DNA from 2 places in the Jeotgalibacillus malaysiensis genome. Region 2 is predicted to be linked to the other one. Evidence: riboswitches for the same ligand, from Rfam matches in the RefSeq annotation. Region 2 holds a riboswitch; the other holds the start of a gene.
The links. Region 2 has a riboswitch for S-adenosylmethionine ahead of LG330_RS02455 (methionine ABC transporter ATP-binding protein). Riboswitches for the same ligand answer to the same signal wherever they lie in the genome.
Positions count from the first base shown of each region.

Region 1: linked by a shared signal. The riboswitch ahead of metK (methionine adenosyltransferase) and the one ahead of LG330_RS02455 (methionine ABC transporter ATP-binding protein) in region 2 are both predicted to bind S-adenosylmethionine.

Region 1 covers NZ_CP085252.1:2,408,451-2,425,116, forward strand. Annotated here, with positions in the region: gene LG330_RS12860 (alpha/beta fold hydrolase) at 1-430, opposite strand, end outside; gene LG330_RS12865 (gamma carbonic anhydrase family protein) at 542-1,060, shown strand; gene LG330_RS12870 (potassium/proton antiporter) at 1,091-2,587, shown strand; gene LG330_RS12875 (DNA topoisomerase 3) at 2,627-4,735, opposite strand; gene metK (methionine adenosyltransferase) at 5,049-6,248, opposite strand; SAM riboswitch class I at 6,407-6,547, opposite strand; gene pckA (phosphoenolpyruvate carboxykinase (ATP)) at 7,084-8,676, shown strand; gene LG330_RS12890 (DUF2584 family protein) at 8,715-8,957, opposite strand; gene LG330_RS12895 (alpha/beta hydrolase family protein) at 8,963-9,688, opposite strand; gene ytkD (RNA deprotection pyrophosphohydrolase) at 9,744-10,229, opposite strand; gene LG330_RS12905 (DUF6612 family protein) at 10,317-11,162, shown strand; gene LG330_RS12910 (hydrolase) at 11,268-11,615, opposite strand; gene LG330_RS12915 (DUF6154 family protein) at 11,749-11,982, shown strand; gene LG330_RS12920 (putative motility protein) at 12,026-12,214, opposite strand; gene LG330_RS12925 (Dps family protein) at 12,286-12,732, opposite strand; gene yidD (membrane protein insertion efficiency factor YidD) at 12,872-13,111, shown strand; gene LG330_RS12935 (metal ABC transporter solute-binding protein, Zn/Mn family) at 13,204-14,205, shown strand; gene menC (o-succinylbenzoate synthase) at 14,237-15,340, opposite strand; gene LG330_RS12945 (o-succinylbenzoate--CoA ligase) at 15,327-16,666, opposite strand, start outside.
Region 2 covers NZ_CP085252.1:407,681-424,346, forward strand. Annotated here, with positions in the region: gene LG330_RS02420 (NUDIX domain-containing protein) at 1-337, shown strand, start outside; gene LG330_RS02425 (DUF2207 domain-containing protein) at 395-2,059, shown strand; gene LG330_RS02430 (DUF5316 family protein) at 2,081-2,371, shown strand; gene LG330_RS02435 (carboxymuconolactone decarboxylase family protein) at 2,455-2,802, shown strand; gene LG330_RS02440 (iron-containing alcohol dehydrogenase family protein) at 2,847-3,926, opposite strand; gene LG330_RS02445 (MetQ/NlpA family ABC transporter substrate-binding protein) at 3,939-4,760, opposite strand; gene LG330_RS02450 (methionine ABC transporter permease) at 4,781-5,452, opposite strand; gene LG330_RS02455 (methionine ABC transporter ATP-binding protein) at 5,442-6,455, opposite strand; SAM riboswitch class I at 6,532-6,640, opposite strand; gene LG330_RS02460 (HAD family hydrolase) at 6,915-7,532, shown strand; gene LG330_RS02465 (YdiU family protein) at 7,615-9,063, shown strand; gene LG330_RS02470 (TetR/AcrR family transcriptional regulator) at 9,282-9,818, opposite strand; gene LG330_RS02475 (MDR family MFS transporter) at 9,936-11,414, shown strand; gene ltaE (low-specificity L-threonine aldolase) at 11,460-12,482, opposite strand; gene LG330_RS02485 (DUF2332 domain-containing protein) at 12,634-13,668, shown strand; gene LG330_RS02490 (hypothetical protein) at 13,715-13,930, shown strand; gene LG330_RS02495 (hypothetical protein) at 13,950-14,117, shown strand; gene LG330_RS02500 (DUF1801 domain-containing protein) at 14,117-14,557, shown strand; gene LG330_RS02505 (RDD family protein) at 14,554-14,943, shown strand; gene LG330_RS02510 (GDSL-type esterase/lipase family protein) at 15,045-15,746, shown strand; gene LG330_RS02515 (hypothetical protein) at 15,946-16,515, opposite strand.

The DNA of each region.
Region 1 (16,666 bases), 1.6 Mb from region 2:
TAAAACGATGTTCAGGCGACAGTCTGTTCAGGCTCCCTGACAGCAGATGACTGAATTTAGATGGTGTATGTTTATAGGCGAAGCTTGGATTAGAAAGCATCAGCCCTGCAATTTCATATTTCTTTTTATACATCATACGGACAGCAATCAGTCCGCCAAGTCCCTGGCCAAGTAAAAAGATTGGCAGATTAAATAACATAGCTGCTTCAATCCATTGTTCAACAGCTGTTTCATATTCTTTAAAAGAATCAATATGTCCTCTTTCAGTCCGTTTAACCATACCCTGACCAGGAAGGTCACCCATGACAACGTGATAGCCTCTCTCACGCCACATCTCAATTAACCAGCCATATCTGGCATGATGCTCAAGCTCTCCATGTACCATTACTATCACGCCGCGAGCAATTCCATCTGTTTCCCATTTCCACATAGCAAGAACACCTGCCTTTCAAATTCTTAGAAGTCTGTATTGTGAAGTATCCGCTATGCCTGTGTTAAAATAAACTATATCATATTTCATATTGGACACAGGAGTGATTTGATGATTCTTTCTTATAAAGGTCACAACCCTACAATTGATAAAAGTGTATACATATCAAAAATGGCTACTGTATCAGGTGATGTCAAAATTGGACCTGACTCAAGTGTCTGGCCTGGCGCTGTTATTCGGGGAGATGTCTCACCTACGTATATCGGGAAAAAAGTGAATATTCAGGATTTATCCATGCTGCATCAGAGTCCGAACTTCCCCCTTGTGATTGAAGATGAGGTAACAATCGGACATCAGGTAACGCTTCACAGCTGCACAATTAGAAAACATGCATTGATTGGAATGGGTTCGATCATTCTTGACGGTGCTGAAATCGGGGAAGGTGCATTTATCGGTGCTGGAAGTCTCGTGCCACCCGGAAAAAAAATACCTGCAGGGAAGATGGCTTTCGGACGTCCTGCAAAAGTGATACGTGATGTGAACGATGAGGACCGTGCTGATATGCAGCGGATTGTAAGAGAATACGCTGAAAAAGCACAGGTTTATAAAGAAGCCGAACAAAATACTTAAAATGGGGATGATGCATAATGAGTGATCTATATGCTGTTTGAGTCCTTTGGCATTGACTCATTTATATTATTAACAGGATTATTACTGGTCACTGGAGTGATTGTTGCAAAGTTCTCTAACAAATGGGGACTCCCCGCTCTGGTGCTGTTCATTTTAATCGGCATGATTATTGGGAGTGACGGGCTTGGAATCGTCTATTTCGATGATGCAAGAGCAGCTCAGCTGATTGGGATTCTCGCACTTGTTATCATTCTTTTCGAGGGTGGTATGCAGACAAAATGGCCAACCGTTCGTGCGGTTGCGCTCCCATCCATATCACTTGCTACACTTGGCGTTCTTATTACTTCCGGAATCGTAGGGTATTCAGCTTACTTGATTTTTGATGTTACCCTTCTCGAAGGTCTGTTATTCGGTGCAATCGTCGGTTCTACCGATGCTGCTGCAGTATTCGCCGTATTAAAAGAGCGGAATATTAAAGCGAAAATGGGTGCCACACTCGAAGCGGAATCAGGAACAAATGATCCAATGGCTGTTTTCCTTACCTTATCTTTTATTGAATTGATTACTACTGAAAATTCATCCATATGGAACATGATCCCTTCATTTATTCTGCAAATGGGTGCCGGTCTTGCACTCGGATTGATTCTCGGACGAATTGCCTCATATGCACTCAATCGCATTAAGCTTGATTCGAGTGGACTTTATCCAATTTTTTCCGTCTCATTTGCACTATTAACATATAGTATTACAGCAATTATTGGTGGGAGCGGCTTTCTTGCGGTCTATGTTGCCGCACTGATTATCGGGAATAATGAATTAACTTACCGTTACTCTATCTTTCAGTTTAATGAAGGGTTCGCCTGGATGTCTCAGATTCTCATGTTTATCATCCTCGGGCTGCTGGTCTTCCCGGGTCAGTTATTTTCATTAAATATTGTCATCAGCGGACTGATTCTGTCAGTTATTCTGATCTTTATTGCACGGCCGATTGCAGTCTTCTTATCTGTTGCAGGAATGAAATACAAAATGAAAGAACGGATTTTTATTTCCTGGGCCGGATTACGTGGTGCAGTACCAATCGTACTCGCTACGTTCCCAGTTGTAGCAGGCCTTGAGAACGGACAGCTGTTTTTTAACGTTGTGTTCTTTATCGTTTTGACATCAACACTCCTGCAGGGTTCTACGATTTCCTATGTAGCAAAAAAGCTGGACCTTGTCGGACCTAAAAAAGATACACCTCACCATTCGCTCGAGCTCATATCGATCGGGAAAGCGAATGCAGAAATGATCCAGTTTCATACGAACCGGGATGTGGAGATTGTTGGCAAAAAGCTGAAGGAATTAAAATTTCCCCACCAGGCTACAATCAGTGCGATCGTCCGTAACGATCAGCTGATCAGTCCTTACGGTGAAACACAGATTAAAGCAGGAGACTTTCTTTATATCCTTGTAAATACAAAGCATAAGGATGAAGTGAAGAGACTGCTTGAAAAAAAGAAAAACCCGCAGAAAACTGCCGGCAAATAACAGAAAGCGGATGAGGTGCGATGCACTCATCCGCTTTTCTTATTTAAACACCATTTCAATCTTTCCGTCCTTCAACATCAGCCGGGCACTGAACGTTTTACCTGCTTTACTTTTAAATCCTTTAATCATCCCTGTTTGACCTTTTTCACAAAGCGCTTTGATCTGCACATCTGAAATTTTCTTTTTTAATAATATTTTTGGAAGCGTCTGTCTGCAGCCCTGCTTGTAGTCACTGCATCCAAAAAATCCACCCTTATCGACCATAACGCCTTTTTTACACTTTGGACAAATTGGCATGACAGATGACTTCTTCTGAGCAGACCCTGCGGACGCTTTAACATTCCCCATCTGTTTCGGCGCTTCAGTAATCATATGCTGAATAAATTTTGCAATATTATTCAAAAAGGCCTCCTGACTGCCTTCTTTTCTGCCGATTTTCTTTAAATAGGTTTCCCATCTGGCTGTCATTTCAGGACTGCTGAGCAGCGTTCCGCCAATGACTTGACAAAGGGTCACACCTTTCTCTGTTACAGTGACAGTATTTTTGGTCACGTTGATATACTGCTGTTTTTTCAGCGTGTCGATAATAGATGCCCGCGTTGCCTCTGTGCCAATCCCTTCAACTTCCTTCAGCATGGCCTGATCCTGTTCATCCTCAAGCATCTTCCCTGCCGTTTTCATCATCGTAATCAGCTGTCCCTCTGTATACGGCTTGGGCGGCTTGGTCATATCATCCTTTATATTCACGACAGATGCGATCACATCCCCTGTCTTTAATGGAGGAAGTATCGTATCCTTTTTAGCGTTTTCGCTGAATAGCTCTTTCCATCCGCGCTTTTTTTCAACTGTTCCTTTTACACTGAAAATGAGCCCCTGAATGTCCACATCCACCTGCGTTTCTTCATAATGGTAATCCTCATGGAACATCGCAAGCGTACTGCCGAGAATTTCGTTATAGATATTCTTTTCCATCGGCTTTAGCTTTTCAATTCTGTCTTTAGTCAGCACTTTCTTCGTTGGAATGATCGCATAGTGCTCCTGCACTTTACTATCCTGTACATATTTTGGCCGCGGCTTCGGGTGCGCTGTCTCAAAAGTAGCGCCAGCAGCGGCTTTCATTGATTCAAGCTGACCGGACAAATACCGGAATTCACTCATTGTAATGAACTGACAGTCTGTTCGTGGATAGGATACAAGCTTTTTTTCATATAAATCCTGTACGGTTTTCAGCACGTTTGAAGGACTGTATTTGTATCGTCTGTTCATTTTTGCCTGAAGTGAAGACAGACTGTGCAGACTCGGTGCCTGCATTTTCTTCAGCTTCTTCTCAGCCTTTACGACTGTTCCTTTTAACTCGGCTCCATGTTCAATTCTGTGCTGTTTGAGCGTCTTCTCTGCTTCTTCCTTCTTTTTAAAAGTAGTACCATGCTTAGTCTGAAATGCCTTTCCGCTTTCTTTATGATCAGCAAGCAGTTGAAAAAACGGCTCTGGTTTAAAGTTTTCAATTTCATGCTGCCGCTGCCAGATCATATAAAGCGTTGGTGTCTGAACACGCCCGAGACTGAATGGTCCGTCGACACCTCTTTCTTGTAAAAGGAGCGTGTAGAGCCTCGAAATATTCATACCAACAAGCCAGTCACTTACCTGTCTCGTCTGCGCTTCATCATATAATGAAAGATAATCATCACCATTACGCAGCTCCTGAAACCCTTTTCTGATGACGTCTTTTTCAAGCGAGTTAATCCATAAACGCTTAGTCGGCTTATGCATCATGCCTGCCTGCTCTATAATGGACCGTGCGATATTCTCCCCTTCTCTGTCACTATCAGTTGCAACTACAATCTGATCGGCTTTTCTGAGAAGCCCTTTGACAATATTGAATTGCGCACGCTTCGCATAAGGGACGGTGAATTTGAATTCTTCCGGGATCATCGGCAGCGTATCAAGCTTCCACTTCTTCCATTCCGGTTTATATTTCTGAGGCTCTTCAAGTGACACTAAATGTCCGAAGCCCCACGTAATCGCCGCTCCTCCCGGGAACAGTGAATCTTCTATATGAAAATAACCATCTGTTTTTCTGGATGTTTGAAAAGCATCTGCATAGCTTTTCGCCTGTGAAGGTTTTTCTGCGAGAATGACTGTAAACAAAGGAATTCCTCCTAGTATTGGTCCGAAGCATCAATCGGGGATTTGTGACCTTATCATATCATGGGACGGGTGAGATGGCGAACACTTATTCTGGTGTGGCATGATCGTAGCGTTGGTTCGAAGAATTTTCGCTAGTGGTTCGGAAAATACATGCTATTGTTCAGAGAATAACTGTTGATGTTCAAAGAATAAACATGATGCTTCATAAAATCTCGTGACATGTTCGCAGAATCGTGTAATTTGACCTATGCCCAACCCATAAAAAAATCCAGAATATATCATGGAAGATATATTCCGGACCGTTTCATTCCTATTATGCGTTTGCACCCTTCTTCAAAGCATCAGCTTTATCTGTTCTTTCCCATGGAAGGTCAAGATCATTACGGCCGAAGTGTCCGTAAGCAGCTGTCTGTTTGTAGATCGGACGGCGAAGGTCAAGCATTTTAATGATGCCTGCAGGACGAAGGTCAAAGTGATTACGGATCAGATCAACAAGTGTATCCTCTTCCACTTTACCAGTTCCAAATGTGTTAACAGAAATTGATACAGGCTGTGCTACGCCGATTGCGTAAGCAAGCTGTACTTCACATTTATCAGCAAGACCTGCAGCAACGATGTTTTTCGCTACGTAACGTGCAGCATAAGCACCTGAGCGGTCAACCTTTGTTGCATCCTTACCTGAGAATGCACCACCGCCGTGACGAGCATATCCTCCGTACGTATCTACGATGATTTTACGGCCAGTCAGACCTGCATCTCCCTGAGGTCCTCCAATAACAAAGCGGCCAGTCGGGTTAATGAAGTATTTCGTATCTTCATCGATTAGCTCTGCCGGTACAACGTGATTAATCACATGTTCCTTCAGGTTACGCTGAATACGCTCAAGGCTGACTTCCGGATGATGCTGCGTTGAGATAACAATTGTATCTACGCGCACCGGCTTGTCATTTTCATCATATTCAACTGTTACCTGTGTCTTACCATCCGGACGAAGGTAAGGAAGAATATCTTCTTTACGCACTTCAGTCAGACGGCGTGACAATTTGTGTGCAAGTGAGATTGGCAGTGGCATCAGTTCAACTGTTTCGTTATTTGCATAACCGAACATAAGCCCCTGATCGCCTGCACCGATTGATTCGATTTCAGCATCAGTCATCTGGCTTTCACGGTCTTCTAGTGCACGGTCAACTCCTGCTGCGATGTCAGGTGACTGCTCATCAATTGAAGTTAGTACTGCACAAGTATCCGCATCAAAACCATACTTAGCACGTGTATAGCCGATTTCTTTAATCGTTTCACGCACGATCTTAGGGATATCTACATAAGTAGAAGTTGAGATTTCTCCCGCTACCAGAACAAGTCCGGTTGTAACAGAAGTTTCGCACGCCACTCGGGCATTCGGATCATCTTTCAGTATTGCATCAAGAATTGAATCAGAAATCTGATCACAGATTTTATCCGGATGTCCCTCAGTTACGGACTCGGATGTAAATAAACGACGTTTTACAGACATATAAGTCTCCTCCTTGTGAAGCAAATAGTCGACGGTACTCATTACCCTTAGAGATCGAACGTTAACCTACAAGATCATCCAAGTTTCGGCATAAAATAAAAGAAACCTCTCCTCAAATCACGTTCATGAGGAAAGGTTCATAATCAGTTCGCCTTTCACTCTTATCGTTCAAGACACACGTCTTGCTTCAGGTTAGCACCTTCGCTCCAAATGTTTGGACCGCAAAAGCATCATGCTTTTTTGCGGAGCAGGTTGCTGGGTTTCATAGGGCCTGTCCCTCCACCAGCTCGGGATAAGAGTATCCGTTCAAAAAACTATCATACGGAAATGAATGTGTAATGTCAATCATAATATACAATTATAGATGAGAAGTTTAGTGCTTATTTAAGTTGGCTGATGATTTCCGCTTCAGGGGGACGCTTTCCGCGGCCGGGCGGTGAGCCCGCAGGCTTCGCCATGCTCGGTCTCACACGTCCCTTCCTGCCGCAGGAGTCGCCCCCTTACGCTGCAATCATCATCTGTGCAGAAAAAAATGGGCATTATTAAAATGATTGATTTAATATCCACAGCGTTGATCGCAGTAGAAGGCGGCGACTCCGGGACGATTAGTTGGAAGCTGAGACCCCACAGCCGAAGGCGAGGAGGTCTAATGGAGCCACAAAACGGCTCATCCAGGAAAGCGTCCGCCTGAAACGGAGATCAGACGCCAGATTATTAAATTTAAACTAAATAAGAATTTTTAACGAAATCGCCAATTAGTATAGACTATTCATTTGAATGTGTTATACTAATTTCGAACAAAGGTGAATGACTTACTGAAAAGGTGGGAGATAACATGACAACAATCCGAAACACTTCAGAATTAAAAGAACTATTAATGAGCGAACGCGTGAATAAGAACCTTTCTGTACCTCAGCTTGTGGAGAAGGTATTAATGAGAGAAGAAGGCACATTAACTTCTACAGGCGCTGTAAGAGCTGAAACAGGTAAATACACCGGCCGCTCACCTAAAGATAAATTTATTGTGGATGAAGCCTCTGTACGTGACAAGATTGACTGGGGTAAAGTTAATCAGCCGATCTCTGAGGATTCATTTGACCGTTTATATACGAAAGTACTGAACCACCTTGGTGAAAAAGAAGAAGTATTTGTTTTTGAAGGGTTCGCAGGAGCTGATGCTGCTTCCCGCCTTCCGATCCGTGTAGTGAACGAGCGAGCATGGCATAATCTTTTTGCTCACCAGCTGTTTATAAGAGCTCAAAAAGGTGAAGCGTGGACGAGTCAGAATGAAGCGCCGTTTACAATTCTTTCTGCTCCATCTTTAAAAGCTGACCCTGAAACAGATGGTACAAATTCTGAAACATTTGTGATTGTATCATTTGAACAGCGCACGATTTTAATCGGGGGCACGGAATATGCAGGAGAAATGAAAAAATCCATTTTCTCAGTGATGAATTACCTGTTGCCACAAAATGACATTTTACCAATGCACTGCTCAGCAAACGTTGGGGCAGAAGGTGATGTTGCATTATTCTTCGGACTTTCCGGCACTGGTAAAACGACGCTTTCAGCAGACGCTGACCGCAAGCTTATTGGGGATGATGAGCACGGCTGGTCTGATAATGGCGTATTTAATATTGAAGGCGGATGCTACGCAAAGTGCATTAACCTATCAGAGGAAAAAGAGCCGCAGATTTTCGATGCGATCCGATTTGGTTCAGTACTTGAGAATGTCGTGCTTGACCCTGAAACACATGAAGCTGACTATGATGATTCTTCATTAACTGAAAATACGCGTGCCGCATACCCCTTGCAGGCAATGAGAAATATTGTGGATCCTAGCAGAGCCGGTCACCCGAATACAATTGTATTCCTGACTGCTGACGCATTTGGTGTACTGCCTCCGATCGCAAAGCTGACTAAAGAACAGGCAATGTATCACTTCCTGAGCGGCTATACATCTAAGCTTGCCGGCACTGAAAGAGGCATTACGGAGCCGGAAGCAACGTTCTCAACGTGCTTTGGATCTCCATTCCTTCCACTTGAACCGACTGTATACGCTGAAATGCTTGGTAAAAAGCTTGAAGAGCATGATGCTGAAGTATACCTCGTCAATACCGGCTGGACTGGCGGTGCTTACGGGACGGGATCACGTATGAAACTTGGATATACCAGAGCAATGGTCAGAGCTGCTCTTCACGGTGAGCTTGCAAATGCGGAAACTGCAAGCAACGGATTATTCGGACTTGAAACGCCGCTTCACGTACCGGGTGTTCCTGATGATGTACTGCAGCCTCGTTTTGCATGGAAGAATGAAAGCGAATACGAAGAAAAAGCAATGGAGCTTGCACTGAAGTTTAAAGAAAACTTTAAGAAGTTCACAAGCGTGGATGAGCGGATTGCCAGACTTGGCGGACCAATCGTATAAAATAAATAAAGCGTATCGGCACCTTGCCGATACGCTTTTTAATTTGTAGACTCGAGTGATTTCATTTCAAAATAGATGAGTGTTTTCTGATCGCTCCATTCAAGCTTATAAATTTCTGCGATCCCCCTCACTTCACCGGCAATTGAGTTTTTCACTTCAAGTGGGATATGCATCGGATACAGCCTGTACTCACCCTTCTCCAGCTTAAAAAAGTTATTGTCAATTCTCTCTTCTTTTCCTTTGGTCACAATCATTGTATTTAACTCTAATGGCATGCCCATGTCGTTCAGCTCCTTTGTTTTTTCATCCAGTCCGTTAGTTTCTTCACTGTGGCAATATTATCGAGCGGTGGAAATGCATGATGGAAATCAGTATAATACCAGCTCTCTACTGATTTATTATGCTCCTTCAACTTCTCTTCCAGTTGATATGCGTGCTCAGGTGATACATTGTCATCCAGCTCACCGTGAATAATGAGCACCGGGCAGTTGAGCTTATCAATTTCATTCAGTGGTGTTCGCCAGGTATAAGCTTCAGGCACCTTTGCTGGTGAACCACCAATGACGCGCTTCATCATTCTTCTCATATCCTTTCGCTCCTGATAAGTCAGCACCATATCAGAAACGCCATTCCATGTGACAACCGAGGAAATTCCAGCATCCTCAATGCCTGCAAGCAGTGCCATAACACCGCCTCGCGAGAAGCCGAACACATGCAGGTGACCTGAAAACGACGGATGATTTCTTAAAATGATATTACCATTAACTGCGTCCATCCTGTCTTCACCAGCAAAATCCTCATTCCCTTCTCCCCCTCTGTTACCACGGTAATAAGGGGCAAACACGATAAATCCCTGTGAGGCAAACTGGGCAATTCTTGATGGGCGGACCATACCGATTCCCTTGATTCCGCCACGCAGATACAAAAAGCCGTCATACTTCCCTTCCTGAGCAGGCTCTGCCAGCAAGCCTTTCACTTTCAAACCTTCAGACCAGTAAAGCACTTCATGCATCACAATGTGCGGGTTTGGGGATGGATAAAGCTGCTTGCGAATGATCTCACCATTTTTACCCAATGCTTTTCCCTCCATCCAGTTCATGCTGAATATATTCAATCGATAGCCTGACCGTCTCATCTTTCATAATAAAACTGAACTCATCTTTGAAGCGTTCTTTTAAAATATCGCCTGTCACCATGACCGGCCCGTCTGTCTCGTGATAGTGGGGCTTTGGTGTCAGAGAGCTCAGTTCAGTGTAATAAACTGATTTAATGATTTCCGGCTCCACATCCACTTTATACTGCCCGATATAGATCAGTTCACCAACTTTTCCACCGAGTTCTTCCATCACTTCCCGGCCTGCTGCTTCAACCGTTGATTCACCTTTTTCAACCTTGCCGCCCGGGAACTCAATCCCTCTCTTTAGGTGCTGAGTTAACACCCACTGTCCGTTATAGCGTGTTAAAATAAACACGTGTGCAGGCGAGGACGAAAATGGGTGATCGTCGTAAGAATATGTAACTGTGTAACCATTTTTGTCTGTAAATTGATACATATAAGCCACCTGCTTTCAAAATAATTGAAACTTTTTGAATCTTGATCCGTATATTTGGTAAGGACCTACAAATAAGGAGATGATTGGGTGAAGAAATCAATTCTATTTACAACCGCTGCTTTAACTTTAACCTTAACCGCATGCACGGAAACCGCTGAACCTGCTGATGGAAGTAAAGACACATCATCGATGACCCTTGAAGAGGTATACAGCAAAGCGCTTGAAAAAAATAATGAAATTGAAAGCGTAAAATCAACTGCTGTACTGAATCAGTCTGTAACAATGGGGTCTGAGGCAACCATCAATTCAGTATCTGAAATTGACATGTCCATGATCAACAGCCCACTGACCGTTCACCAGGTCAACACGACAAAAATGACTGGTGAAGAGGCTGAAGAACAGAGTTTCACTATTGAATCCTATATGACCAAAGAAGGTTTTTTCATGCAAGACCCCTCTACGGGCGGCTGGGCTAAGCTTCCGTCTGAAATGTTAGAGCAGCTGCTTCAAATGAATGAATCACAATCAAACCCTGCAAGCGAGCTTGAAAACCTTGAAGCCTATATTGAAGATTTTACTTTTGAACAGGATGATGACAGCTTTATTTTAACGCTGAATGCTTCCGGTGAAAAGTTTAGCGATATGCTGATTGAGCAGACCGGCGAATTAATGCCTGATCTCGGGCTTGGTATTCCGGCAGAAGCATTATTCCAGAACACTACTTTTGAAGATGTGCTGTATGTGATTACAATTGATAAAGAAAGCTTCCTGATTGAATCACTGGATCTTGATATGACGATGAATATGAAGTTTGCTGAGGAATCCATGACGATGGAACAAAAGCTTGAGTCTGAGTACACTCATTATAATGAGGTTAAAGAGATCGAGGTGCCTCAGGAGGTTATTGAGTCTGCTGAGGAGATTGAGCTTTAAAAATGATGTAAGGCTGGGAGAAGTCCCAGCCTTTTTTAATCAACTCGCTGCGGCATTAACTTTACATCTCCGTGATGGTGATGATTGTCACAAGGCTGAATCTGTCTAATGTTCTCTATCAATAAACGGATGCTCTTCTGTAGGCGGTTTTATTCCCATTGTGACAATGTGATTCCTTGCCTCCTCATCGCCAATTTCTCCGATCAGTCTGTAGATTTTAATCAGCTGATTGTCTGACTCCTGATTGGCTCCATCCAAGTGGTAAGGTACTGAAGGCATTTGGCCGGTTAGAAACCCTTCCATCTCGGTTTCCTCATTCCGGTCGAACAGAATCCTCAATTTTGTAATTTCATCATCTGTCGCATTTACAACAAATTCATAAGGAGAATCAGTGCCGCTTCTTAAAATTTCCCGTCTGGCAACTGAAACATAGTATGTGTTTTTCTGCTCCATTTTCATCACTCCTTTCCGTTCAGTATGTCCATTACCAGTAATCTTCATGATTAGAAAAAGACTTCCCGGGTATAGTAGTAGTGAGACATACGAACTACGGATTTCCTGGACATCTTGAAAGGAGGACGGGGATATGAAACTCGTAGATGAAATTTTTGAAATGTATAAAGGTAAAATCCGGGGCAGTCAGGAAGATCTTGATATGATAGCGTTCACAATACTTGAGCAGTTAGACCATACTGAACTTCAAGAAATGATAAAAGAGCTGTCAGAAGATGAACTCGCTTATTTTATTCGTCTATACATAGTAGAATCACTTAAAGGCCGACTTGAAAAATTAGATGACACAAAAACTTTTTATCATTAACGTATTTTAAAAGGATGGGACACCGTGGTCCCATCCTTTTTTCTTACCCTTTCAGATCAATCATATGACCTTTATGCGGGTGTGGGGCAGGTGTGCCGCCCTGATTATTCATTGCTTCTAGCATTGCAACAGCGCCTGCTGCCTGTTGAGTCATTGCGCTGTTCATAATACTTAAGCTTGCTGTTTGTTGAATCTGTGCTGTCTGCTTAGCCATGATTGAAGAGATTTCCATATCATCACTCCTTAGGATCATATTATCATTAGCCATTAAAAAAAGCACTGCAAAGTAGCAGTGCCCGCTAACTATTTTCCAAGGAATGAACGAAGCATCCACGCATGTTTTTCGAGACTCTGGTGAACTGATAGCAGCATATCACTCGTCATTTCATCGTCATCCTTCTGCGCAAGATCCATACCTGTTTTTAAATCATTCATCAGTGTTTCAAAATCCTGATTAAGCACTTCGACCATCTGATCAGCGGATTCTCCACCGGCTGCTTCTTTTACAAGAGACATCTCAAGAGATTCCTTAAGTGTTGCAACCGGCTCACCTTTCAGCGCGAGCAGCCTTTCTGCAAGCTCATCAATATGGATCGCTGCTTCGTTATAGAGCTCTTCGAACTTTTCGTGAAGGGTAAAGAACTGATGTCCTTTTACATACCAGTGATAGTTATGTAGCTTTGTGTAAAGCACCGTCCAGCTTGCGATCTGTGTATTTACGCTTTTTACTAATTCGGGATTTGTACTCATGATTCATCATCCTTTCAATAAAATGTACACTACTTATTCTCTACCACTCCTTACTGATTTTAAACGTCCTGAGCATGTATGGTTTACTGTAAGCAATCTCGTGCTACACTGTAATTAATGTAACGATCGAGGTGAAAGTATGAAAAAAATGATGCTTGCAGTGATCCGTTTTTATCAAAAAGGTATTTCTCCATTAACCCCGCCCAGCTGCCGCTTTTACCCGACGTGTTCACAATATGGGCTTGAAGCCATTCAGAAACACGGTGCATTTAAAGGCGGACTTATGACGATGATCAGAATTTTAAAATGCCAGCCGCTGCACCCGGGCGGCGTTGACCATGTTCCGGATAAATGGCCGTCAGGAAGAAAAAATTCCTGACGGTTTTCTCTTGCAATCTTTTTCGTTTCATAGTAAAGTAACGATTGTTGAATCATAAATCGTAACAATTACTATTTAGAACGAGGTGCACTATGAAGAAAAAATCATTACTTATGTTAGCCGCTGTAGCCCCGTGGATACTTGCCGGCTGTAATACAGGATCAAACGAGACTGAAAGCAATGAAGATGCGCTTGAAGTTTACACGACTGTGTATCCACTTCAATATTTTGCTGAGGAGATTGGTGGCGAATACGTATCAGTTGAAACAATCTATCCGCCGGGAGCAGATGAACATACATTTGAACCTTCCCAAAGAGATATGATTGACCTTGCTGAGGGAGATGTATTCTTTTACATTGGTCTTGGACTTGAAGGATTTGTTGAGAATGCAACTGATGTATTAGCGAGTGAGAACCTGAATATGGTAGCTACAGCTGATGCTATAAGTGATGCTGAGCTCGAAGAAGGACACGCTGAACACGAAGGAGAAGAACATTCGGACGAGCATGCTCATGAAGAAGACGAGCACGCTCATGAAGAAGGTCACGAAGGACATGATCATGGTGATACAGACCCTCATGTATGGCTCGACCCAGTCCTGTCAAAATCATTAGCTGAATCAGTAAAAGATACACTGATTGAAGAAATGCCGGAACAGGAAGCGTATTTCACTGAAAACTACGAAAACCTGGTTGAACGCCTTGATGAGCTTGATCATCAGTTTGAAGAGCTTGCAAGTGAAGCTGAAATTAATCAGTTCTTTGTTTCACACGCAGCTTTTGGTTATTGGGAAAGCCGATACGGTATTGAGCAGCAGGCAATTGCCGGCATTTCAACCACAGACGAGCCTTCACAACGCGAGCTTACTGAGCTGATTGAATCTGCTTCGTCTCAAAATGTAGAATATATTTTGGTTGAACAGAATGTTACTACAAAATTAACAGATGTGATTCAGGAAGAAATTGGTGCAGAAACGCTTGCTGTGCATAACTTATCTACCTTGACTGAAGAGAATATCGAGAACGAAGAAACATATTTCTCATTGATGGAGAAAAATATTGAATCACTTAGAACAGCGATGAATGCAGAATAACGTAAAAATAGACATTGGCGTTTGCCAATGTCTATTTTTGATATTCAAACCTCTCAACCGTCACTTCATTAAGCCGTCTTCTATTAAGCTTAACCCCAATGCCGTTTCCTTTAAACGGCTCAACAAGCCCTTTATCAACTAATAGTTCAGGCGTAGTAATATCCTCTGTCCAGTATCTGTTTGAAGCTGACAAATCTCCTGGTATTGTGAAGCCCGGTAGTAGAGATAGCGAAACGTTGTGTGCCCTTGAAATACCAAATTCCAGCATACCACCGCACCAGACCTGGATTTCATGCTTCATGCACAGATCATGAATTCTTCTTGCGATCGTTACTCCGCCAACCCGTCCAATTTTGAGGTTAATTACTCTGCAGCTCTTAAATTCAACCGCATTCACTGCTGCTCCGTAAGAATTGATGCTTTCATCAAGACAAATGGGCGTGTTCATTTCACGTTGAATGGCTGCATGCCGAGCAAGGTCATCCGGTGAAAAAGGCTGCTCAATCATTTGGAGACCGAGGTCATCGAGTGCTAAAAGGTCTTTTGTATAGCCGTGGTAGGCTGAATTTGCATCTGCAAGAATTTGAATATCAGGGAACCGGTCTTTCAGTGCCTTGAGTGGCACAAGATCATATCCGGGACGTATTTTAACTTTAATCCGCTGGTACCCCTGTTTCTGTGCCTGTTCAGCCTGATTCAGCAGATCATCCAGATTCTTTGATCCGATTGCAACTCCTGCGAGCGCATGCGATCTTGTTCCTCCGATGCAGTCTGATAAAGGCTTGCCCTGCTGCTTTGCATATAAATCCCAGACAGCCATATCCACTGCAGCTTTTGCCATCGGGTTCCCTCTTACTGAAGAAAATCTTTTTTCAAGATCTTCAGGATGAGTAATTGGTTCCTGAAATAATAATGGCAGTAGATGCTCACGAATCATCTCAAGGCTCGTTTCTACTGTTTCTTCTGTATACCAGGGCGATGAAAAGGCAACACCTTCCCCAAGACCGCACGCCCCGTTTCCATCAAACAATTCCAGCACAAGCCCTTCCCGCTCCGTTACCGTTCCAAGACTTGTATGAAAAGGAGTTTTTAACGTCATGTTGATTCTACTGAAGACGGCATTAGAAAGATTCATGATTGATCTCCTCTTTTAACTTTCTTCTGACCAGCTTTCCTGCTGCGTTTCTCGGCAATTCATCTGTAAAATGATAGACTTTCGGACGCTTATAGCCTGCTAACCTCTCTTTAACAAAGGTGTGCAGGTCTTCTTCTTCTATCTGCTCAATTAAAACGACAAAGGCGGCAGGCACCTCTCCCCACTGATCATCTTTTTTACCAACGACCCCTGCTTCTTTTACAGAAGGATGACCTGAAATCACAGATTCTATTTCCGCAGGGTAAATATTTTCACCACCTGAAATAATCAGATCTGAACGCCTGTCAGCAACAAACAAGAACCCTTCATTATCCAGGTATCCGACGTCACCAGTTTTCAGCCATCCTTCAGCGAATGCCTCTTTCGTAGCCTGATCGTTGTTCAGGTACCCTTTTGTAACAGAAGGACCTTTCACAAGAATCTCACCAATTACATTTGCAGCACAGTCCCCACCCTGGTCATCGACAATTTTTATTTCACCCGGAAAAAGCGGTTTTCCTGAAGCGCCTGTTTTACGCGTTGCGTCAGCAGGAGAAAGAGTGGTGAACTGTGAAGCCGTTTCCGTCATTCCATACGATTGAAAAACGGGAATCTGCTCATGATGACATCGTTCCACTATATGTAAAGGAGCCGGTCCCCCGCCTAAAATCATGCACCTGAAAAAAGGATGGTAACTTTCATTTTTCACATCAAGCAGCCGCTGAAGCATCGTTGTGACAACTGAAATAACGGAACCTTTCCCACTTATAAGATCAGCATGTATACCGCGCTCATCAAACTTTTCATACAGTCTCACAGCAATGCCATAAATCACACTTCTCATCAGAATCGAATAGCCGCTGATATGAAATAATGGAACTGCACACATCCAGATATCATCCGGCTTGTGACCGATATTAAATGCTGAGCCGGTTGCATTTGCAAAATGATTATTGTAAGTCTGCATAACGCCTTTTGGATTTCCTGTGGTACCTGATGTATACATAATTGAGCATACGTCTTCTTTTTTAAATGCCTGAACTTTTTGACGTACACCATTTCTTAGTTCACCAATTGAAAGAGCTCTATCTGCTTCTATTGCAAATTGATCTTCATAAATAACTAACTGTGCATCACTATTTTCAAGCTGATATTGCCATTCATTTTGTGAAAGACGGTTATTCAGCATCAAAACCGGTACCCGGATCTTCTGAAGTGCATGAATCAAAAAAACAGATTGAGGCTGATTCGTAATAAGCAGTGCGACTGGTGCCTGATTCTGTATATACGGCGCGATTCGTTCAGCCAGTTCAGTCGCTTCTTCAT
Region 2 (16,666 bases):
TTTTGAACAGCTGCAGCCGCTTGGTGTGATTGAATGCGTAGCTGAGAGAGCGGGTTTTATTGATAAGGAATTTGCCCATACGTTTCTTTTAAAAGGGATATTTAATGAAGATGACTTTGACCTTGAGGATGAAGAAGTGTCCGGTATGGTCCGTACGGATATTGAATCATTCCGAAGCCTTTGCAGAGGAGAATGTGATGAGGTGAGGGTTGAAGGATTTAAGATACTAGGTGGTGACAAAATAAAAATAGATCAATCAGTTGGAATACAGTCGTTTGTTCCCCACAAAGCGGCATTTTACCTGACTGTGCTGGAGCGGATTGATCAGTGCAGATGACAGAAAATTGAAACCTTTTCACCATGAAGCACGTAACTTATGTAAGAGGTGACGAAAATGAACGGTCTTAAAATTACAATGACGGTGCTGCTTGGGGTACTTTTTCTTCTTCCGGGACAGGCTCTTGCAGTGGACTTTTCAATTGAGCGATCTGTGATAGATGCTGAGGTTCAGGAATCCGGCGATGTCTTTGTGACTGAAAATCATACTTACGAATTTGACGGAGAATTTAATGGCATTACCCGCTCGCTGATATCTAAGAATGACCAGCAGGCAATTACTGACGTGCAGGCTTTTGAAGATAGAGAGTCTCTAAATGTAGAAGCAGATGATAACTTTTACCGCATTTACCGTGGTGGTGAAGATGAAACCGTTACGATAACGCTGACTTATGTGATTGAAAATGGCGTAAGGGTCTATGAAGATATGGGTGAGTTTTTCTGGCCGTTTTTCAGTGAGGAAAATGAGTCGGATTATGAAAATATGGTGATTACTCTAACACCTCCAGCACCAACAGATGATGTGCTGGCGCTCGGCTACGATGAAGCTGAAGGTGCCGCTGACACTGATACGTCGGGGATCGTAACCTTTGATCTTGGACATGTTTCAGAAGGTGAAAATGGAGATGTAAGAGCGGCGTGGAATGCAGGAGTATTTGCAGCAGAAGGTACCGGGGAAATCCGTTCTGAGCTGATGACAGCCCTTGAAACACAGAAAGAAGAAGCTGCAGCATTTGCTGAAACGCGTGGATGGATTATGAATATAGGGATTGTCATTCTGGTGCTTGAAGCGATTTTGTTAGCTGTACTTTGCATCAAAGCATGGATCAGAGCGCGCAGAGTGAAGCGTGAAGCAGATGAAAAGCTTTCGCCAGACGGGCCTCCGCGTGAAATTCTGTCTCTTATGGGGACGATTTCTTTTAACTACTATCATATGATGACAGGGCAGGCCGTTAATGCAGCCCTTTTAGAGCTTGTGAGGAAAGGTCATGTCCTACAGGAAACAGAACGTGAATTCCGGATCGTGAACAAAAATGGACTGCTGGATCATGAGCGCATTTTAGTGGAATGGCTGTTTGACACGATTGGAAATGGAGAAACCTTCACTGTTGAGCAGGTAGAAGCGTTTGCTAAAAAAGAATCCAATCAGAAGATATATCAGGACTATGAGGCGAAATGGCATGCAGCCATTAAAGAGGAAGTGGAAGCTGCGCAGTTCAATAAGGATATCAGCACTCATCGTAAAATCGTGATGGCTGCAGCTGCAGTATTACTGCCATTCCTTGTGTTGTTTCCAATGTTTGATCTTTTACCAGGACTGTTTTTCGCAGTGCTGCTTGTCGGAGGGTTTGTGACGTATGTACTTGCTTATCATCCAAGAACGCTTGAAGGCGTCATGATCAATAGAGAGTGGCAGCGTGTGAAAAAGCATCCGGACACTGATCATTGGACCGAGGATGATCAAATGAGGGTGTACCTGTATGGAATCGGAACGAAGGATGAAAAGATTTCAGGACCAATTGAAAAGAAATTTGCAGGCTTCAATCCTTCTATGAACCATGGGAGCATGGATGTCGCCACGTTACTGTTATTATCAGTTGCTATTTCACCAGGCTTTGAGTCTGCTAATGCGCAGGCGTCAAGCACGTCTGCTTCATCATCAACATCGACCGGTTCAGCAGGCGGAGTTGGTGGAGGCGGCGGAGGGTCTGGTGCGTTTTAATCAAGACAAAGGAGTGATTAGATGAAGACAATCGGTATCGGAACAGGTCTTGCTTTAATTGGAATCATTCTGTCCTGGATCATTTGGGGGGCAGGAGAAATCTATACAATTCCAGCGGGGCTCGGATTTTTGTTTCTGATCGTGATGATGTTTTCTTCAGGTGCAATGGTGAGTGGCAGTGAGATGAGAGCGAATCTTGCTACAGAATCAGAAGAAGGGCGTAAAGACCGTATGGAGATGACAAAGGGGGCAGCTTTATTAGCGTTGCCAAACCTGCTGATTGCAGGCTTTCTGTACTTTTCGATTCATTAAGGTATAGCATCATTCCTGAAGGGTCATCCTAACTGCTGGATACGTTCATTAATAAAAGATGAGCGTTGAAAAGGAGTGGGAAGATGAATATAGATGGAGAAAATATCTTAAACCGGTATCGCAGAGGAATCGAAAGTATTCATGACCTTATGCCTTCAGCAGTACACGAGTATAATCAATTTACCGGAAAAGCTTTTGAAGCTGGTGATATTTCAAAATCTCAAAAGCACTTGATTGCACTGGCGATTGCAGTAAATGATGGCGATGAATCAAGTATTGCTTACCACATGGATCAGTGTGTCAGTCATGACTGCACGGATCAGCAGATACACGAAACCATGATGGTCGCAGCAGCGTATGGTGGAGGTTCTGCCATGAGTCATGGTGTCACAATGGGGCTGGAATTGCTGAAGCAGTTTCGGAGTCGATAAGAAAGAGCCTGACAGTCACTTAACTCACTGTCAGGCTTAATTTGTTATAAAGCATATTCTGTTTCCAGTCTTCTTATAGCCTCAATGGTTTCTTCCGCAGTGATTCGACGGTTTTTTAACACATGGATTGTTTCCTTTGAAATGGTAGACTGCTTTGCGATTTCATCAATCCTATGTGCAGGAATGTGAAGGTCATTCAAAGATACAGGTAATCCAATCTTTTTGTAAAAAGGTAATAAGCGATCAATCTCATTATATTTTTCCTCGAGCAGGAGCTGAACGAGAATACCATAAGCAACTTTATCACCGTGTAATGCGCGATGAGATTCAGGAGCGGATGTTAATCCGTTATGAATCGCGTGTGCACCCGCCACCCGACCGTATTGATCTCCAAATCCTCCTACCATCCCTCCGAGCATGATAATGGCTTCCGTAACACGGATGAAAGCTTCAGAGCTTACATTGTTCTCTGCATCTAATAGAGCCTGTTCTCCGTATTCGAACATAATGTCTGCGCATTTCTTCGCAGTAAAATGAGCTATTTCCAAAGCGGGCATCGGGTTTTGCATTCTGCCGATCTGCACGTCTGCTTCATACCATTTAGCGAGTGTATCTCCTATGCCTGCGCGAAGAAGCGGAGAGGGTGCAGCTGCGAGAATAACCGGATCTACTAATAGCAGGTCAATTCCTGCCGGGTGAATATTATAATGTGTCATCGTTCCATCATGTTTATAGATGACGCTGATTGGAGTCCACGGTGCACAGTTAGACGCCAGAGTCGGAATAAGCACAGTTTTCACATGAACTGCTACAGCTGCTGCTTTTGTAATATCAAGCACTTTTCCTCCACCGAGTCCGATGATCGCCTGAACATTTAATTCTGAAGCCAGAGATGAAATACGATTGATTTCTTCAATTGTACATTCATTGTTATAGAATTCATGATGGACATTCATTTCTTCAAGAGCCGGGAAAGCTTGGTTTGCTGCTTTCCACGACTCAATACCTGATAATAAAAGAATGCGATTAATGCCTCTTTCGGACAATTTTACTTCAAGTTCTGTAAGTGCATTTGGTTTTATCACATATTCAGCAGGGGCACCACGGACAATAACATCATTCACGTTACTCACTTCCTATCGGTTTTCCATCCATTCAGGCTTTCCAAAACCTTTGAAGTCTGAATCGATCGTTTCTTCAAATTCAGGGGATTCAACGATTTCAATTAAATCTTCTGCAAGTGCTGAATCTTCATTTTCAGCAGACACTGCAACAACGTTTCGATACTCATCCGGCATATCTTCAAGTGCCAATGCGTCAAGTAGGTTCATTTCAGCAGCTAAAGCAAAGTTTCCAGGTACAGCTGATAGATCGGCACTTTCAACAGCACGAGGTAATCCACCTGCTTCAATTGGCTGGAATACAAGGTTTTTCGGGTTATCCTGAATGTCATTTTCAGAAACAGTCAGTTCAGGTGCATCAGGGTCCAGTGTAATTAAGTTATGATCCTGTAGAACGAGGAATGTACGTGCTGCATTAACTGGATCATTTGGAATTGCGATCGTTGAGCCATCTTCGACTTCTTCAATAGAATCATACACGTTAGAGTAAATGCCCATTGGAGCAGTTGGAACCATAATCAGAGCTGAGAGGTCCATGTCATTCTCTTCTTCAAAATTTTCAAGGTAGATCGTGTGCTGAAACAGATTGGCATCAATATCTCCATTATCCAGGGCATTATTAGGCTGGATATAGTCGCTGAATTCAACAATCTCAACTTCATACCCTTTTTCTTCAAGACCTGGCTTAATTGCTTCATTCAGCATATCGCTGTATGGGCCAGCTGTACCACCCAACTTGACAGATTTTTCATCTCCTGTAGCTTCGCTGTCGCCTCCGCATGCTGCTAATGCAGTCACAGATGTCAATAATAGTACTGATAATAAACTCTTTTTCATTTCAAAATCTCTCCCTTTTCTTATCTTTTATCAATTGCTTTAGAGGTCCAGTCACCGATTTGCTGAATGAGTTGGACAAGTATAATGAGTATCACAACAGTTACGATCATGATCGTATTGTCGTATCTGTAATAACCAAATCTGATCGCAAGGTCTCCAATGCCACCTCCTCCGACTACACCTGCCATTGCAGAGTAAGCTACAAGGCTGATAATTGTCAGGGTAATCCCTTGGACAATACTTGTTTTGGCTTCTGGTAAAAGTACATCCTTAATAATCATCCATGGTGTTGCACCAACTGCTACGGCAGCTTCGATTACACCTTTATCAATTTCCCTCAGCGCTGATTCGACAATCCGGGCAAAGAAGGGGATTGCGGCAACGGATAATGAAACGCTGGCAGCAGCCGGGCCGATGGTTGAACCGACAATTATGTTAGTAAGTGGGATGAGTGCAACGAGCAAAATGATAAATGGAATTGACCTGACCATATTAATGACAAAACCGAAGCTGGATTGAACGATCCGATTTTCAAGAAATAGTCCTCTGTCAGTCACAAAAAGTAAAACACCAAGCGGCAGACCAAGAATGATTGCCACAGCTAATGCAATGCCGATCATATATAACGTCTGTCCAAAGGCAACCCAGATTTCTGGCATCAATTCAACCATTCGTGAAAACTCAAAGCCCATCTCTGATCACCTCCACCCGTGCGCCGCGCTCTTCCATATATGAAACAGCCTGGTCGATCGTCTTACGCTGACCTTGAACCTCCATCAGAAATATGCCGAGCGGCCGTTCCTGGATATATTCGATAGAGCCGTGTAGAAAATTACCTTTGATTTTAAACTGCTGAATTGTATCAGTGATGACACCTTCGCCGGCAACGTTTCCTCTAAAAAGCACTTTTAAGATTCGGCCTTTACACTGATCCAGAATCGCATCTGGTACATCAAATGACACAACACTTTTGATGAATTCTTCAGCGAGAGGTGTGTGTGGATTTGAGAAAATTTCATATACACTTCCTTCCTCAATGACCCGTCCATCCTGCATGATTGCCATTCTGTCGCAGATCTCCTTGACAACATTCATCTCATGCGTAATTAAAACAATTGTAATATCCAGTTCACGATTGATTTTCTTCAGTAATCTTAGTATTGAAACTGTGGTGTTAGGGTCCAGTGCGGAAGTGGCTTCATCACACAATAAAACAGAAGGGTTATTCGCAAGAGCTCTGGCGATTCCTACGCGCTGCTTTTGTCCTCCACTTAATTGTGCCGGAAAGACATCTTTCTTATCTGTTAAAGACACCATATCAAGCAGCTCAGTCACACGTTTATCGATTTTTTTACGAGGTGTTCCGGCTGCTCTTAAAGCAAATGCGATATTCTCAGAAACAGTTTTCTGGCTGATCAGGTGAAAGTGCTGAAAAATCATGCCGATTTTCAGACGTGCTTTTCTAAGGTCGGGTCCTTTTAACTTAGTCAGGTCTACACCATTGATCTCGATTTGACCACTAGTCGGTTTTTCGAGTAAATTCAGACATCGGATAAGAGAGCTTTTACCTGCACCGGAATATCCAACGATTCCAAAAATGTCACCTTCATGAATCGTCAGTGTTACACGATCTACACCGGCTACACTGCCCTTTTTAGTCCGGTATACCTTTGATAAATCTTTAATTTCAATCATGGCAATCTCCTTCAAAAAAATTGATCATAAAAAAGGTGCCTCTTTCATTCGGAAAGAGGCACCTGAAAATGGAATCGGGTTATCTTTCAGAATGAAATCATTCTGTAGGAATTGGCACCTTCCCAGCTGAAGCTGGGGGTTGCCGGACGTCATAGGGCCTGTCCCTCGGTCACTCTTGATAAGTTCCATATAAAGTTGTGTTAAAGATGAAATTAATATTATCGGGAAACCCGACTATTGTAAAGGGGGTTTGAAAAGTTTTTGTAATAAAGAGAAAAATAAAATATATGTAAGGGTTTTCATTATTGGAATGGCAGTATTTCATATTACAATGTATTTTAGAATAATAATTTAGTTAAATTTCTCAGGCAGAAGTATTTATCTGTAAATGTAAAAAAGACATAAGTCAAAGCTGATTCGGGTAAACCCAAAATAAACGAACCTTTGGAGGAATGACAAATGGACAGTATTATTTTTGATCTGGATGGTACCTTGTGGGATCCTCGGGAAACCGTGTTAACTTCATGGAATAGAGCAATTGAGGGCCATCCGAAAGCAGATAAGAAACTAACACTTGATGATTTGAAACAGACAATGGGAAAGCAGATGCACGAGATCTCACAAATCTTTTTCCCTGAGTTGAGCGCTGAGGATCAAAAGGAAGTCATGGATTATTTAACAGAGATCGAAATTCCCTATGTAGCGGAAAATGGGGGAGAGTTGTATCCGGCACTTGAAGATACGCTGATCTATCTCTCTGAAAAATACCGTCTCTTCATCGTGAGTAACTGTCAGGAAGGCTATATTGAAGCCTTTTATCAGTACCACAAACTTGATCGTTTTTTTGATGACTTTGAGAATCCGGGCAGAACAGGGCTTTCAAAAGGAGAAAATATCAAGCTCGTGATTGAACGGAATGGATTGAAGAGCCCCGTTTATGTAGGAGATACACAGGGTGACCGTGATGCCGCACGTAAAGCCGGTGTGCCGTTTGTATTTGCGAAGTATGGTTTTGGGAAAGTGGATGATTTTGAATATGAAATAGAGCGACTGACTGATTTAAAACGGTTATTCTAGACCGGTAAGCGCTCAGAACGGAAAACGCTTCCCGGCATGTTACACTGAAATCAGGAGATAATAGCCAAAGGAGGGATGTACGATGACGCAGCGCACAAAAGCAGGATGGAAGCTCGAGCAGACTTATACAAAGCTTCCGGACATCTTTTTTTCAAAAATGGAACCGAACCCGGTAGCAAGTCCTGAGTTATTTATATTGAATGAACCGCTCGCAAAAGAACTGGGTCTCGATCCGAATGTCTTGGCAGACGAAGAGGAGATCCTTGCAGGCAATGAAGTCCCTGAAGGATCTGAACCGATCGCACAGGCATATGCAGGACACCAGTTTGGACAGTTCACCATGCTTGGAGACGGTCGTGCATTATTATTTGGAGAGCAGATCACCCCGGCTGGAGAGCGGAAAGATATTCAGCTGAAAGGGTCGGGACGCACTAAATTCTCACGCGGTGGTGACGGACGGGCGGCGCTTGGACCGATGCTCCGCGAGTATATTATCAGTGAAGCCATGCACGGTCTCGGCATTCCAACGAGCCGAAGCCTTGCAGTGACGCTGACCGGTGAAACAGTTATGCGCGAGCGGTTGCTGACAGGTGCAGTTATGACGCGTGTAGCATCAAGCCATTTGCGTGTGGGTACGTTCGAATATGCAGTCAGACTGACGGAGACTGACAATGTTAAAGCGCTCGCAGATTATGCGATTGAGCGTCATTATCCGAAGGTGCTGGACACTGACAATCCATACCTCGGCCTGCTGAAGGAAGTCATGAAAAATCAGGCTGAACTCATTGCGAAATGGCAGCTTGTCGGCTTTATTCATGGCGTAATGAATACAGATAACATGACAATCAGCGGTGAATCCATTGATTATGGACCTTGTGCCTTTATGAATGAAAACGATCCGTCAACAGTATTCAGCTCAATTGATGTGCAAGGGCGATACGCATACGGAAATCAGCCGCATATTGGCGGTTGGAATCTTGCAAGGTTTGCAGAAAGTCTTGTACCGGTGATGCATGATGATCAGGAAAAAGCGATTGAGCTTGCTCAGAATGAAATGAATCAGTATAAGGATCTTTATTTTAACGCGTGGCACAGTGGTATGCTTAAAAAGCTTGGACTGTTAAGCAAAGAAGCTGATGATGAGAAGCTGATTGAGCAGCTGCTGAACCTGATGCACAAAAACAAAGCTGATTTTACGAATACATTCAGAAAACTGACGCTCGGTGAAGTGCCGATTGCCGGTGAAGAATTTGCTGATTGGCTGAAGCGCTGGAATGAGCGTCTTGAGCGTCAGGAGGCGTCACCGGAAGAAGTTAGTAATTTGATGAAGCAGCATAATCCAAATGTGATCCCGCGTAATCACCGCGTGGAAGAAGCGATTGCGGCTGCTGTTGAGCGTGAGGATTTGAGCGTGCTGAACCGCCTGCTTAATGTATTGCGGGACCCTTACGCGTATAGCGATGATCAGGCGCCTTATTGTTCGGGACCGGATCCGGATGCAGGACCTTACCGGACTTTTTGTGGAACGTAATAGAAATACACGAAAAAAGCTGCCTTTAGCGGGGCAGCTTTTTCGTGGAGATAGGAGGCAGGATGGCGAGTCTTTTGTCACGATCTGCGGAACAGGGGTGGTAATTTCATGGACTACCTTGAAAATGTCCTGAACTATGCCATTAATCTCCTGAACACCTCACGTAATCTCCTGAACCTCCAGCATCATTTCATGAACCAACCAACCTCCCCAACACCTCACCCCATCAACCGCTCAAAATAAACATCCATCTCCTCGGCCGTATAAGCCTTATCCTGTCTGAGCCACCACATATGGAGCATCGCAATCGTCCCTGAGTGGAATTCTGCATACATATCAAGCGGCACATCCAGTTTACCCGCTTCAGCGCTTAACAAAATCAGGTCCCGCTCAATATTCTTCTTAAAGGACTGCTGCAGCCGATTAGCCAGATACACATCATTCTGGTTTGCTAAAAACACATGCTCAAGCTCTTCAAGATAGTCAAGCTTCTGCATCATCGTAAAGGGCTTTGTCAGCCTGAGTGCTCTCTCAGACTCATCCAGCCTGTCATCAAGTCTTCCAAGCTCTACAATAAATAAGTCATATTTGTCTGTGTAATGAGAGTAGAACGTCGACCGGTGAACCATTGCATCTTCACAGATCTTCTGGACGGTGACATCTTCAAAGGTCATACCTGGTTTATTCAGTAAACGGATCAGGGAATCAAACAGCAGTTTCCTCGTTCTCTTCACTCGCAAATCTTCTTTTTTCATAGACATTTCTCCTACACTGTCGTTTATCTGTACATTATAGGTAAATTGATCATACAAAACCAGTAAAGAATCCTATATGATAAACTCTGTGATTTTTATATAGAAAGGATGATTCGAATGACAGAATCTTTTCAGCATATAAGAAAAGGTCCTATGGTAGCGGTTATGCTGATGGGTGCCTTTTTTGCATTACTAAATGAAACGCTGCTTGCAACGGCGCTGCCTGAGATTATGGTGCATTTTGATATTGGTGCGCATCAGGTACAGTGGCTGACGACAGCATTTCTGCTGACAAACGGAATCATGATTCCAATCTCAGCGTTTTTCATCGGTAAATTTACAACGAGGCAGATTTTCATCACAGCGATTACAGTATTTACGTTTGGTACGGCAGTCGCTGCTTTTTCCGATTCGTTCGCACTGCTGCTTGTCGCAAGAATTGTGCAGGCGATGGGTTCAGGTGTCATGATGCCCCTGATGATGACGGTGCTTTTAAATATCTTCCCGGTTGAAAAGCGTGGAACGGCAATGGGGCTGATGGGGCTTGTGATCTCATTTGCACCGGCGATCGGACCAACATTGTCCGGTTTACTGATAGAATATTATAACTGGCGGATGCTGTTCTACGCGGTGCTTCCAATTGCAATACTCACATGGATTATGGCGTTTATCTTTATTAAAAACGTGACGGAGCAGACGAACCCGCGTGTGGATGTTATCTCAATTGTGATGTCATCACTCGGTTTCGGCGGATTATTGTACGGTTTCAGTACAGGATCTGAGCGCGGATGGGATGATGCACTTGTCATTTCATGTGTAGCTGGCGGATTCCTGATTATCGGGTTATTCGTATGGCGTCAGCTTAGACTCCAGACACCTCTACTTGAATTCAGAGTATTTAAGAATAGAGATTTCTCGATTGGTTTGGTGGTTTCAGTATTTGTCATCATTGCGATGATCAGTGCGGAGACGATTCTGCCAATGTATATGCAAACCGCAAGAGGGCTGAGTGCGCTAGATTCAGGGCTCATGCTCCTGCCAGGGGCCATTGTAATCGGGATTATGTCCCCGATTACAGGGATTTTGTTTGATAAATTTGGTGTGAAAAAGCTTGCGATTCCGGGCATGCTGATTGTCGTTGTGACGACATTTTTCTTTACAACGCTTGATGCAACGACTTCAGTTACTACGATCACCATTGTATATGCGATCCGTATGTTTGGATTATCGTTTGGGATGATGCCTGTGATGACGCACGCATTAAACCAGATTCCTGCAAAGCTGAATGCTCATGGTTCAGCAATGGCAAACACAATGCAGCAGGTAGGCGCTGCGATCGGAACGGCGATTCTGATTACGATTATGACTCAGGCTTCACTTAACTTTGAGCCTGATATGTCCAATTATGCAGAGCTTGGCGCTGAACAGCTTGAAGCAGCAGTATCAGCTGATGCATTGTATTCCGGATACGGGCTGACATTTACAGTTGCAACCGGTATGGCGCTGATTGGCGCGGTGCTTGTGTTATTTTTAAAAGAGAGAAGAAAAGATGCTGTAAAAGCGGAGTCTGTTGAAGAAGAAAGAATGACTTCCTAATAAAAAGGTGTCCGGCGCTGAGAAATGCCGGACACCTTTTTAAAGTTATGCGCTCATGATTTTCTGAACCACTTTTAACGTCTTATCAATGTCTTCTTCTGCCACCCCGTTGTTCGTTACAAACCTGACAATGCCAGGCCCAAAGCCGCCTGCAATAATCCCATTTTCTTTCAAGTGCTCAAGAAATACTGCCGTTTCAATCCCTGAATCTGAAAGGTTCATCAGGATAATGTTTGTTTCCACTTCATTATCAATGACAACCCCTTTAATATTCAGGAGGCCATCTGCCAGTTTCTTTGCATTGGCGTTATCGTCTTTCAGGCGTTCTGCATTCTCAAGCGCAATTATCCCCGGTGCTGCGATCACGCCGACCTGTCTAAGCCCTCCGCCAAGGCGCTTACGCCATTTACGTGCATGTTGTATAAACTCATGTGACCCGGCAATAATGGAGCCTACCGGTGCACCAAGTCCTTTTGATAAGCAAAATTGAACGGTGTCAGTGTATTGCGCGTATTCTTTTACAGAAATCCCGGTTGCAGCCTGGGCGTTAAAGAGGCGTGCACCATCTAAATGAACCGGGACCTGATGCTTTTGCGCAATTTTATGAACGTCCTTCATATTTTCAAGCGGCAGGACTGCACCGCCCGCTTTATTATGTGTATTTTCAAGTGTAATCAATCCCGTCTCAGGTTCATGAATATCCGCACCGCGAATTGCAGCTTCAACCTCGGCCGGGTTCATTGCACCGCGTGCCCCTTTAAGTGTTTTGATCTGAACACCGGCAAGCGCGGACATTGCAGCGGCTTCATATAAAAACAGGTGAGCCTGTGATTCCATAATGACTTCCTGTCCCTGTCTGCAGTGAACGAGCCCGGCAATCTGATTTCCCTGAGTACCGCTTGTCACAAATAGCGCATTTTCTTTTCCAAGCACTTCAGCTGCCAATCTTTCTAAACGGTTAACTGTCGGATCCTCACCGTATACATCATCACCAACCTCAGCATCATACATTGCTTTTCGCATTCTTTCATTCGGTTTTGTCACAGTGTCACTTCGTAAATCAATCATCTGTATCCCTCCTGAAACGTGGTCTCTGTTTTTTAGCATACGCTGTTGGTTCAGTACGGGCAAGCAAACGAAATGTGAATTTCCATATGCAGGATTTTACACATGCTGTATAGAAGAAGACACTTTAACAGGGGGAAAGGGGAGGATACATATGAACAGTCAATTATCACAGGCATTTAAACAGTTTGCCATTGAACAATGTGAAGGATCAAGCCCTTTTTACAAAGCATTATCGTTAAATATCGCAGAAGATTCAGAGCTTCTTCAAATCTGTCAGGATGCCAGAGAGGGTCAGCCTGTACCCAATCTTCTTTTTGGTGCAGTGCAGTATTTGCTGATGAAGGAGCCTCATCATGTTTTGAGAGCCTTTTATCCGAGTTTGACGGAAAAGCCGGAAACAGGTCAGTCTCCTTTTCCAGCCTTTAAAGAATTCGTGCTGACCCATCATGAGCAGATCCGTGATTTGTTAAAAACGCGCCGTGTTCAGACGAATGAAGTGAGAAGGTGCGCTTATTTATATCCTGTCTTTGTCTCTTTATATCGGGAAGTTAAAAAGCCGCTGTCACTGATTGAAATTGGAACGAGTGCAGGTCTTCAGCTGTTATGGGATCAGTATGCTTACTCGTATGGTGAAGCGCTATATGGAAATCAGGCTTCAATGCTGACTTTATCAGCTGAAGTCAGAAATGGCCGCCTGCCTGATTTATCAGCAGGCATCCCACCGGTCAAAAGCCGGATTGGCGTTGATCTGAATATTAGTGATCTCACGAATGAAGATGATCGTCTCTGGTTAAAAGCGCTGATTTGGCCTGAGCATCATGACAGAAGGAGAAACTTTGATCAGTCTTCTGTCATTCTAAGAGAAAACCCGCCACAGCTCATAGAGGGTAATGGAGTCGACTTACTGCCTGAGCTCGCTAATCAGACAGAGCAGGATACGCTGCTTTGTGTTTTTCACACGCATGTAGCGAACCAAATGCCGGCACATGTAAGAGAAGACTTGATGGAAAAAGTTGAAGCGCTTGGTGACATGAGAGATACAGCACATATGTTTAATAACATCACAGACGGGAAGCTGCGAGTGGATCTGTATGTGGATGGGCGCTGTAAGAGATACGTAGTCGGGGAGACAGATGGACACGGCAGATGGTTTGAATGGCGCGAGGGAAAATGGCAGGGGAGCTGAATCTTTTTCAGTGCCGCGTCGTATATGAATGTAGGAGTGATCACGAATGCGTGCTTTAGTTCTGATTGTTGGCGGAATCCTGTTTATTGGTTTGGCAGGAGTACTGGTTTATTTTTCATATTTTCACGAAAGGATCGGTCCTGTTGGCAATGGCTTGGTAATGCTCTTTTTGCTGCTTGTAACAATCGCTGCAGCTTTAACTGGGCTGGCGTCTCTTTATATAGGCAGCTCTTTGTTGATGCAAAAAAGAAAAGCGAAATAGTCAGGGGTGTTCTTTTGAAATGAAAAAATTTGAATACCGGATTGAGTACATTGAAGTAAGGTCAAATTACCGGGAAGAGATAGAGCGCTATATCATTAATATGCTCAATAAAATGGGCAGCGAAGGCTGGGAGCTTGCAGGCGTAAACGGGACCATGCTTTATTTTAAGCGGGAGGTGCAGGGGTAGTGGCATATGAACAAAAAACGAAAGAACACGATGGCAGTGTAATTGAATTTATTGAAGCAGTGGACTCTCCTAAAAAGCGGGAAGATGCATACAGGCTGCTTGAGATCTTCGAGGAAACCTCAGGCTATGAAGCGAAAATGTGGGGACCAAGCATCATTGGTTTCGGTTCTTATCATTACAAGTATCCAACCGGTCACGAAGGTGATGCCCCGCTTGTAGGCTTTTCACCGAGGAAGGCAAAGATCAGCTTGTATTTTGCCACAGGAGATGCTGAGCGTGAGGTGCTGCTGAAGGATTTCGGGAAGCATACTTCGGGTAAAGCATGTGTGTATATTAATAAGCTTGATGATGTACATACGGACGTGCTGAGGGATTTAATCCGACAGTCCATTGAATTTTTACAAAAAACGTATCCGGCGGAAGGAGCAGATCAAACATGAATGAGGTAACAAAAAGACGACTGAAAGCCATTTTAATCGACTTAGCGGTATCAAGTGCTGTCACAGCAGGTGTTGAATATGCTTTAAGAAAGAAAATCAAAAATGAAGCCTTCCATGCATTAGTCACACCAACTGCAGTGATGTGGGGACTTGAACTCGCTCAGCTGAAGAGCTGCGGACAGACAGTCGGCTACCGTGCAATGGGGCTGAAGCTTGAAAGTGAAGACGGGTTCCCGCTAACGACTGAACAGCTGTTAAAGCGGATGGCATACCGTGATACTGTGGGTGGATTCAAATATTTTAAAGACAAAGAGGCGTATGAAGGTATTGATGGCAGAAGCATGGCGCATGACCGATATGCAGCTGTTGTTGTAAACGAGAAATAAGGTAATCAGACCCGCTTAATATAACGTTTTAATGACAAAACGAGTCAACGCGTTTGATCAGAGCCTCCCGGGGAATCCATAGTCCTTAGGAGGTCTTTTATATGAATAAAGTGAAAATATCGATCCTAGCACTGATTGTGCTTGCAGCAGGTGCCGGCGGACTATGGATATATGATTACAATACACCTGAACGCGGCGAGGAACTTGTGGCACTTGGAGATTCCTTAACCTACGGGATTGGTGACCATTCAGGCGCTGGGTATGCAGAAAATCTTGAAGAAGTCGTGAATAAACATCGCGATGAACCGCTGACAGTCTATAATTATGGAATACCGGGTCAGCAGACAGATGGATTGCTTGCCCAGCTTGAGGATGAGGAAGTGAAAGCCACGCTGAAAAACGCAGAGTATTTTACTGTATTTATCGGCACAAATGATTTGATCAAAACAAACGGTGGTGACCTGAATCCTTTATATGATGATCGTATTCAGACGGGTAAAGAGGATTATGAAAATAACCTTGAAGAGATCTTATCAATCATTCGTGAAGAGAATCCGGAAGCGCCGATTTTGTTTTTAGGACTGTTCAATCCCTATCCTGAAAACGAGGAAATTCAGCAGATTATAAATGACTGGAATGACTTAAGCAAAAGTATGGTGGAGGAATATCCACGCGTGAAATTTATCGCAACAGATGGCATACTGAAAGAGAAAAGCACAGAGTATTTCAGCGATGCCCTTCATCCGAATAAAAAAGGGTATGAACTGATTACGAAAAGAATGATTGAAGAATATGATTTTTAAAAGAAAAGATTGGGTTGGAATTGATATTTAAACCATCTCTAGATAGAAACTCATCTTAGTGTAGCGGAGTGTAAGGCGGTGACTCCGGGACGATTAGAGGGAAGCTGAGACCCCGCAAGGCTTGCCTGAGGAGGCTCAGCAACCTCCGTCCGGAAAGCGTCCGCCTGAAGCGCAGCGAAACGATTGAAGAGGCTGAACATTATATTAATGTCCCAGCCTCTTTTTTACGTCCGGATACAGGCTCATAAGCAGTCAGCAGTCCTTCATAAATTAACACTGTCTTTTCAGATTTCCTGAAGTCATCCGGTTCAACAAGTGCAGGAAGCTTATCCCAGAGTTTCACGCCTGCCCGGTGCAGAATCTCTGCAACAAATTGCGAGCAGAAGTAAGAGCCATGCGGTTCAAACGGCTCTTTAAAAGCCACACCGAACACACCAAGCAAATTATAAATCGTTTTGCGGTCCTTTTTTTGAAATAAACGAATCATTCTGGTGATTTTTTCGTATTGACGGGTAGTGATGGTCATTTCATATACAGCACAGGTGGTGTGAGGGAACTTTTTATAGGTGCCCTTCAGCACATTTTCCTGGACGAAACCACCATTAAAGGGGTTATTAGGATTTTTGCGGCCAAAGCTATATAATTGAATCAGCTCCCGGTCTAAAGAAAGGGAAGAATGATTGTAAGGCGCTTTTGTATAGCGTTTAATCGTTTTGGTAAAAGCGGTGCCGGTGTCTGTTAGTAGTATATAAATCTTTTGATCATCCAAAGAAGTTGTCACTCCCTTCAGGAAAGTTGAGGTGAAGCAGTTGAATGATGTGTTGCATTACATATATTTTATTTTCTTACTACTTATTTCGGTGAGTCTCGTTGTTTCAGTTATAACATACTTTCATAAAAGGAAAAATAAGGGCAGCGAT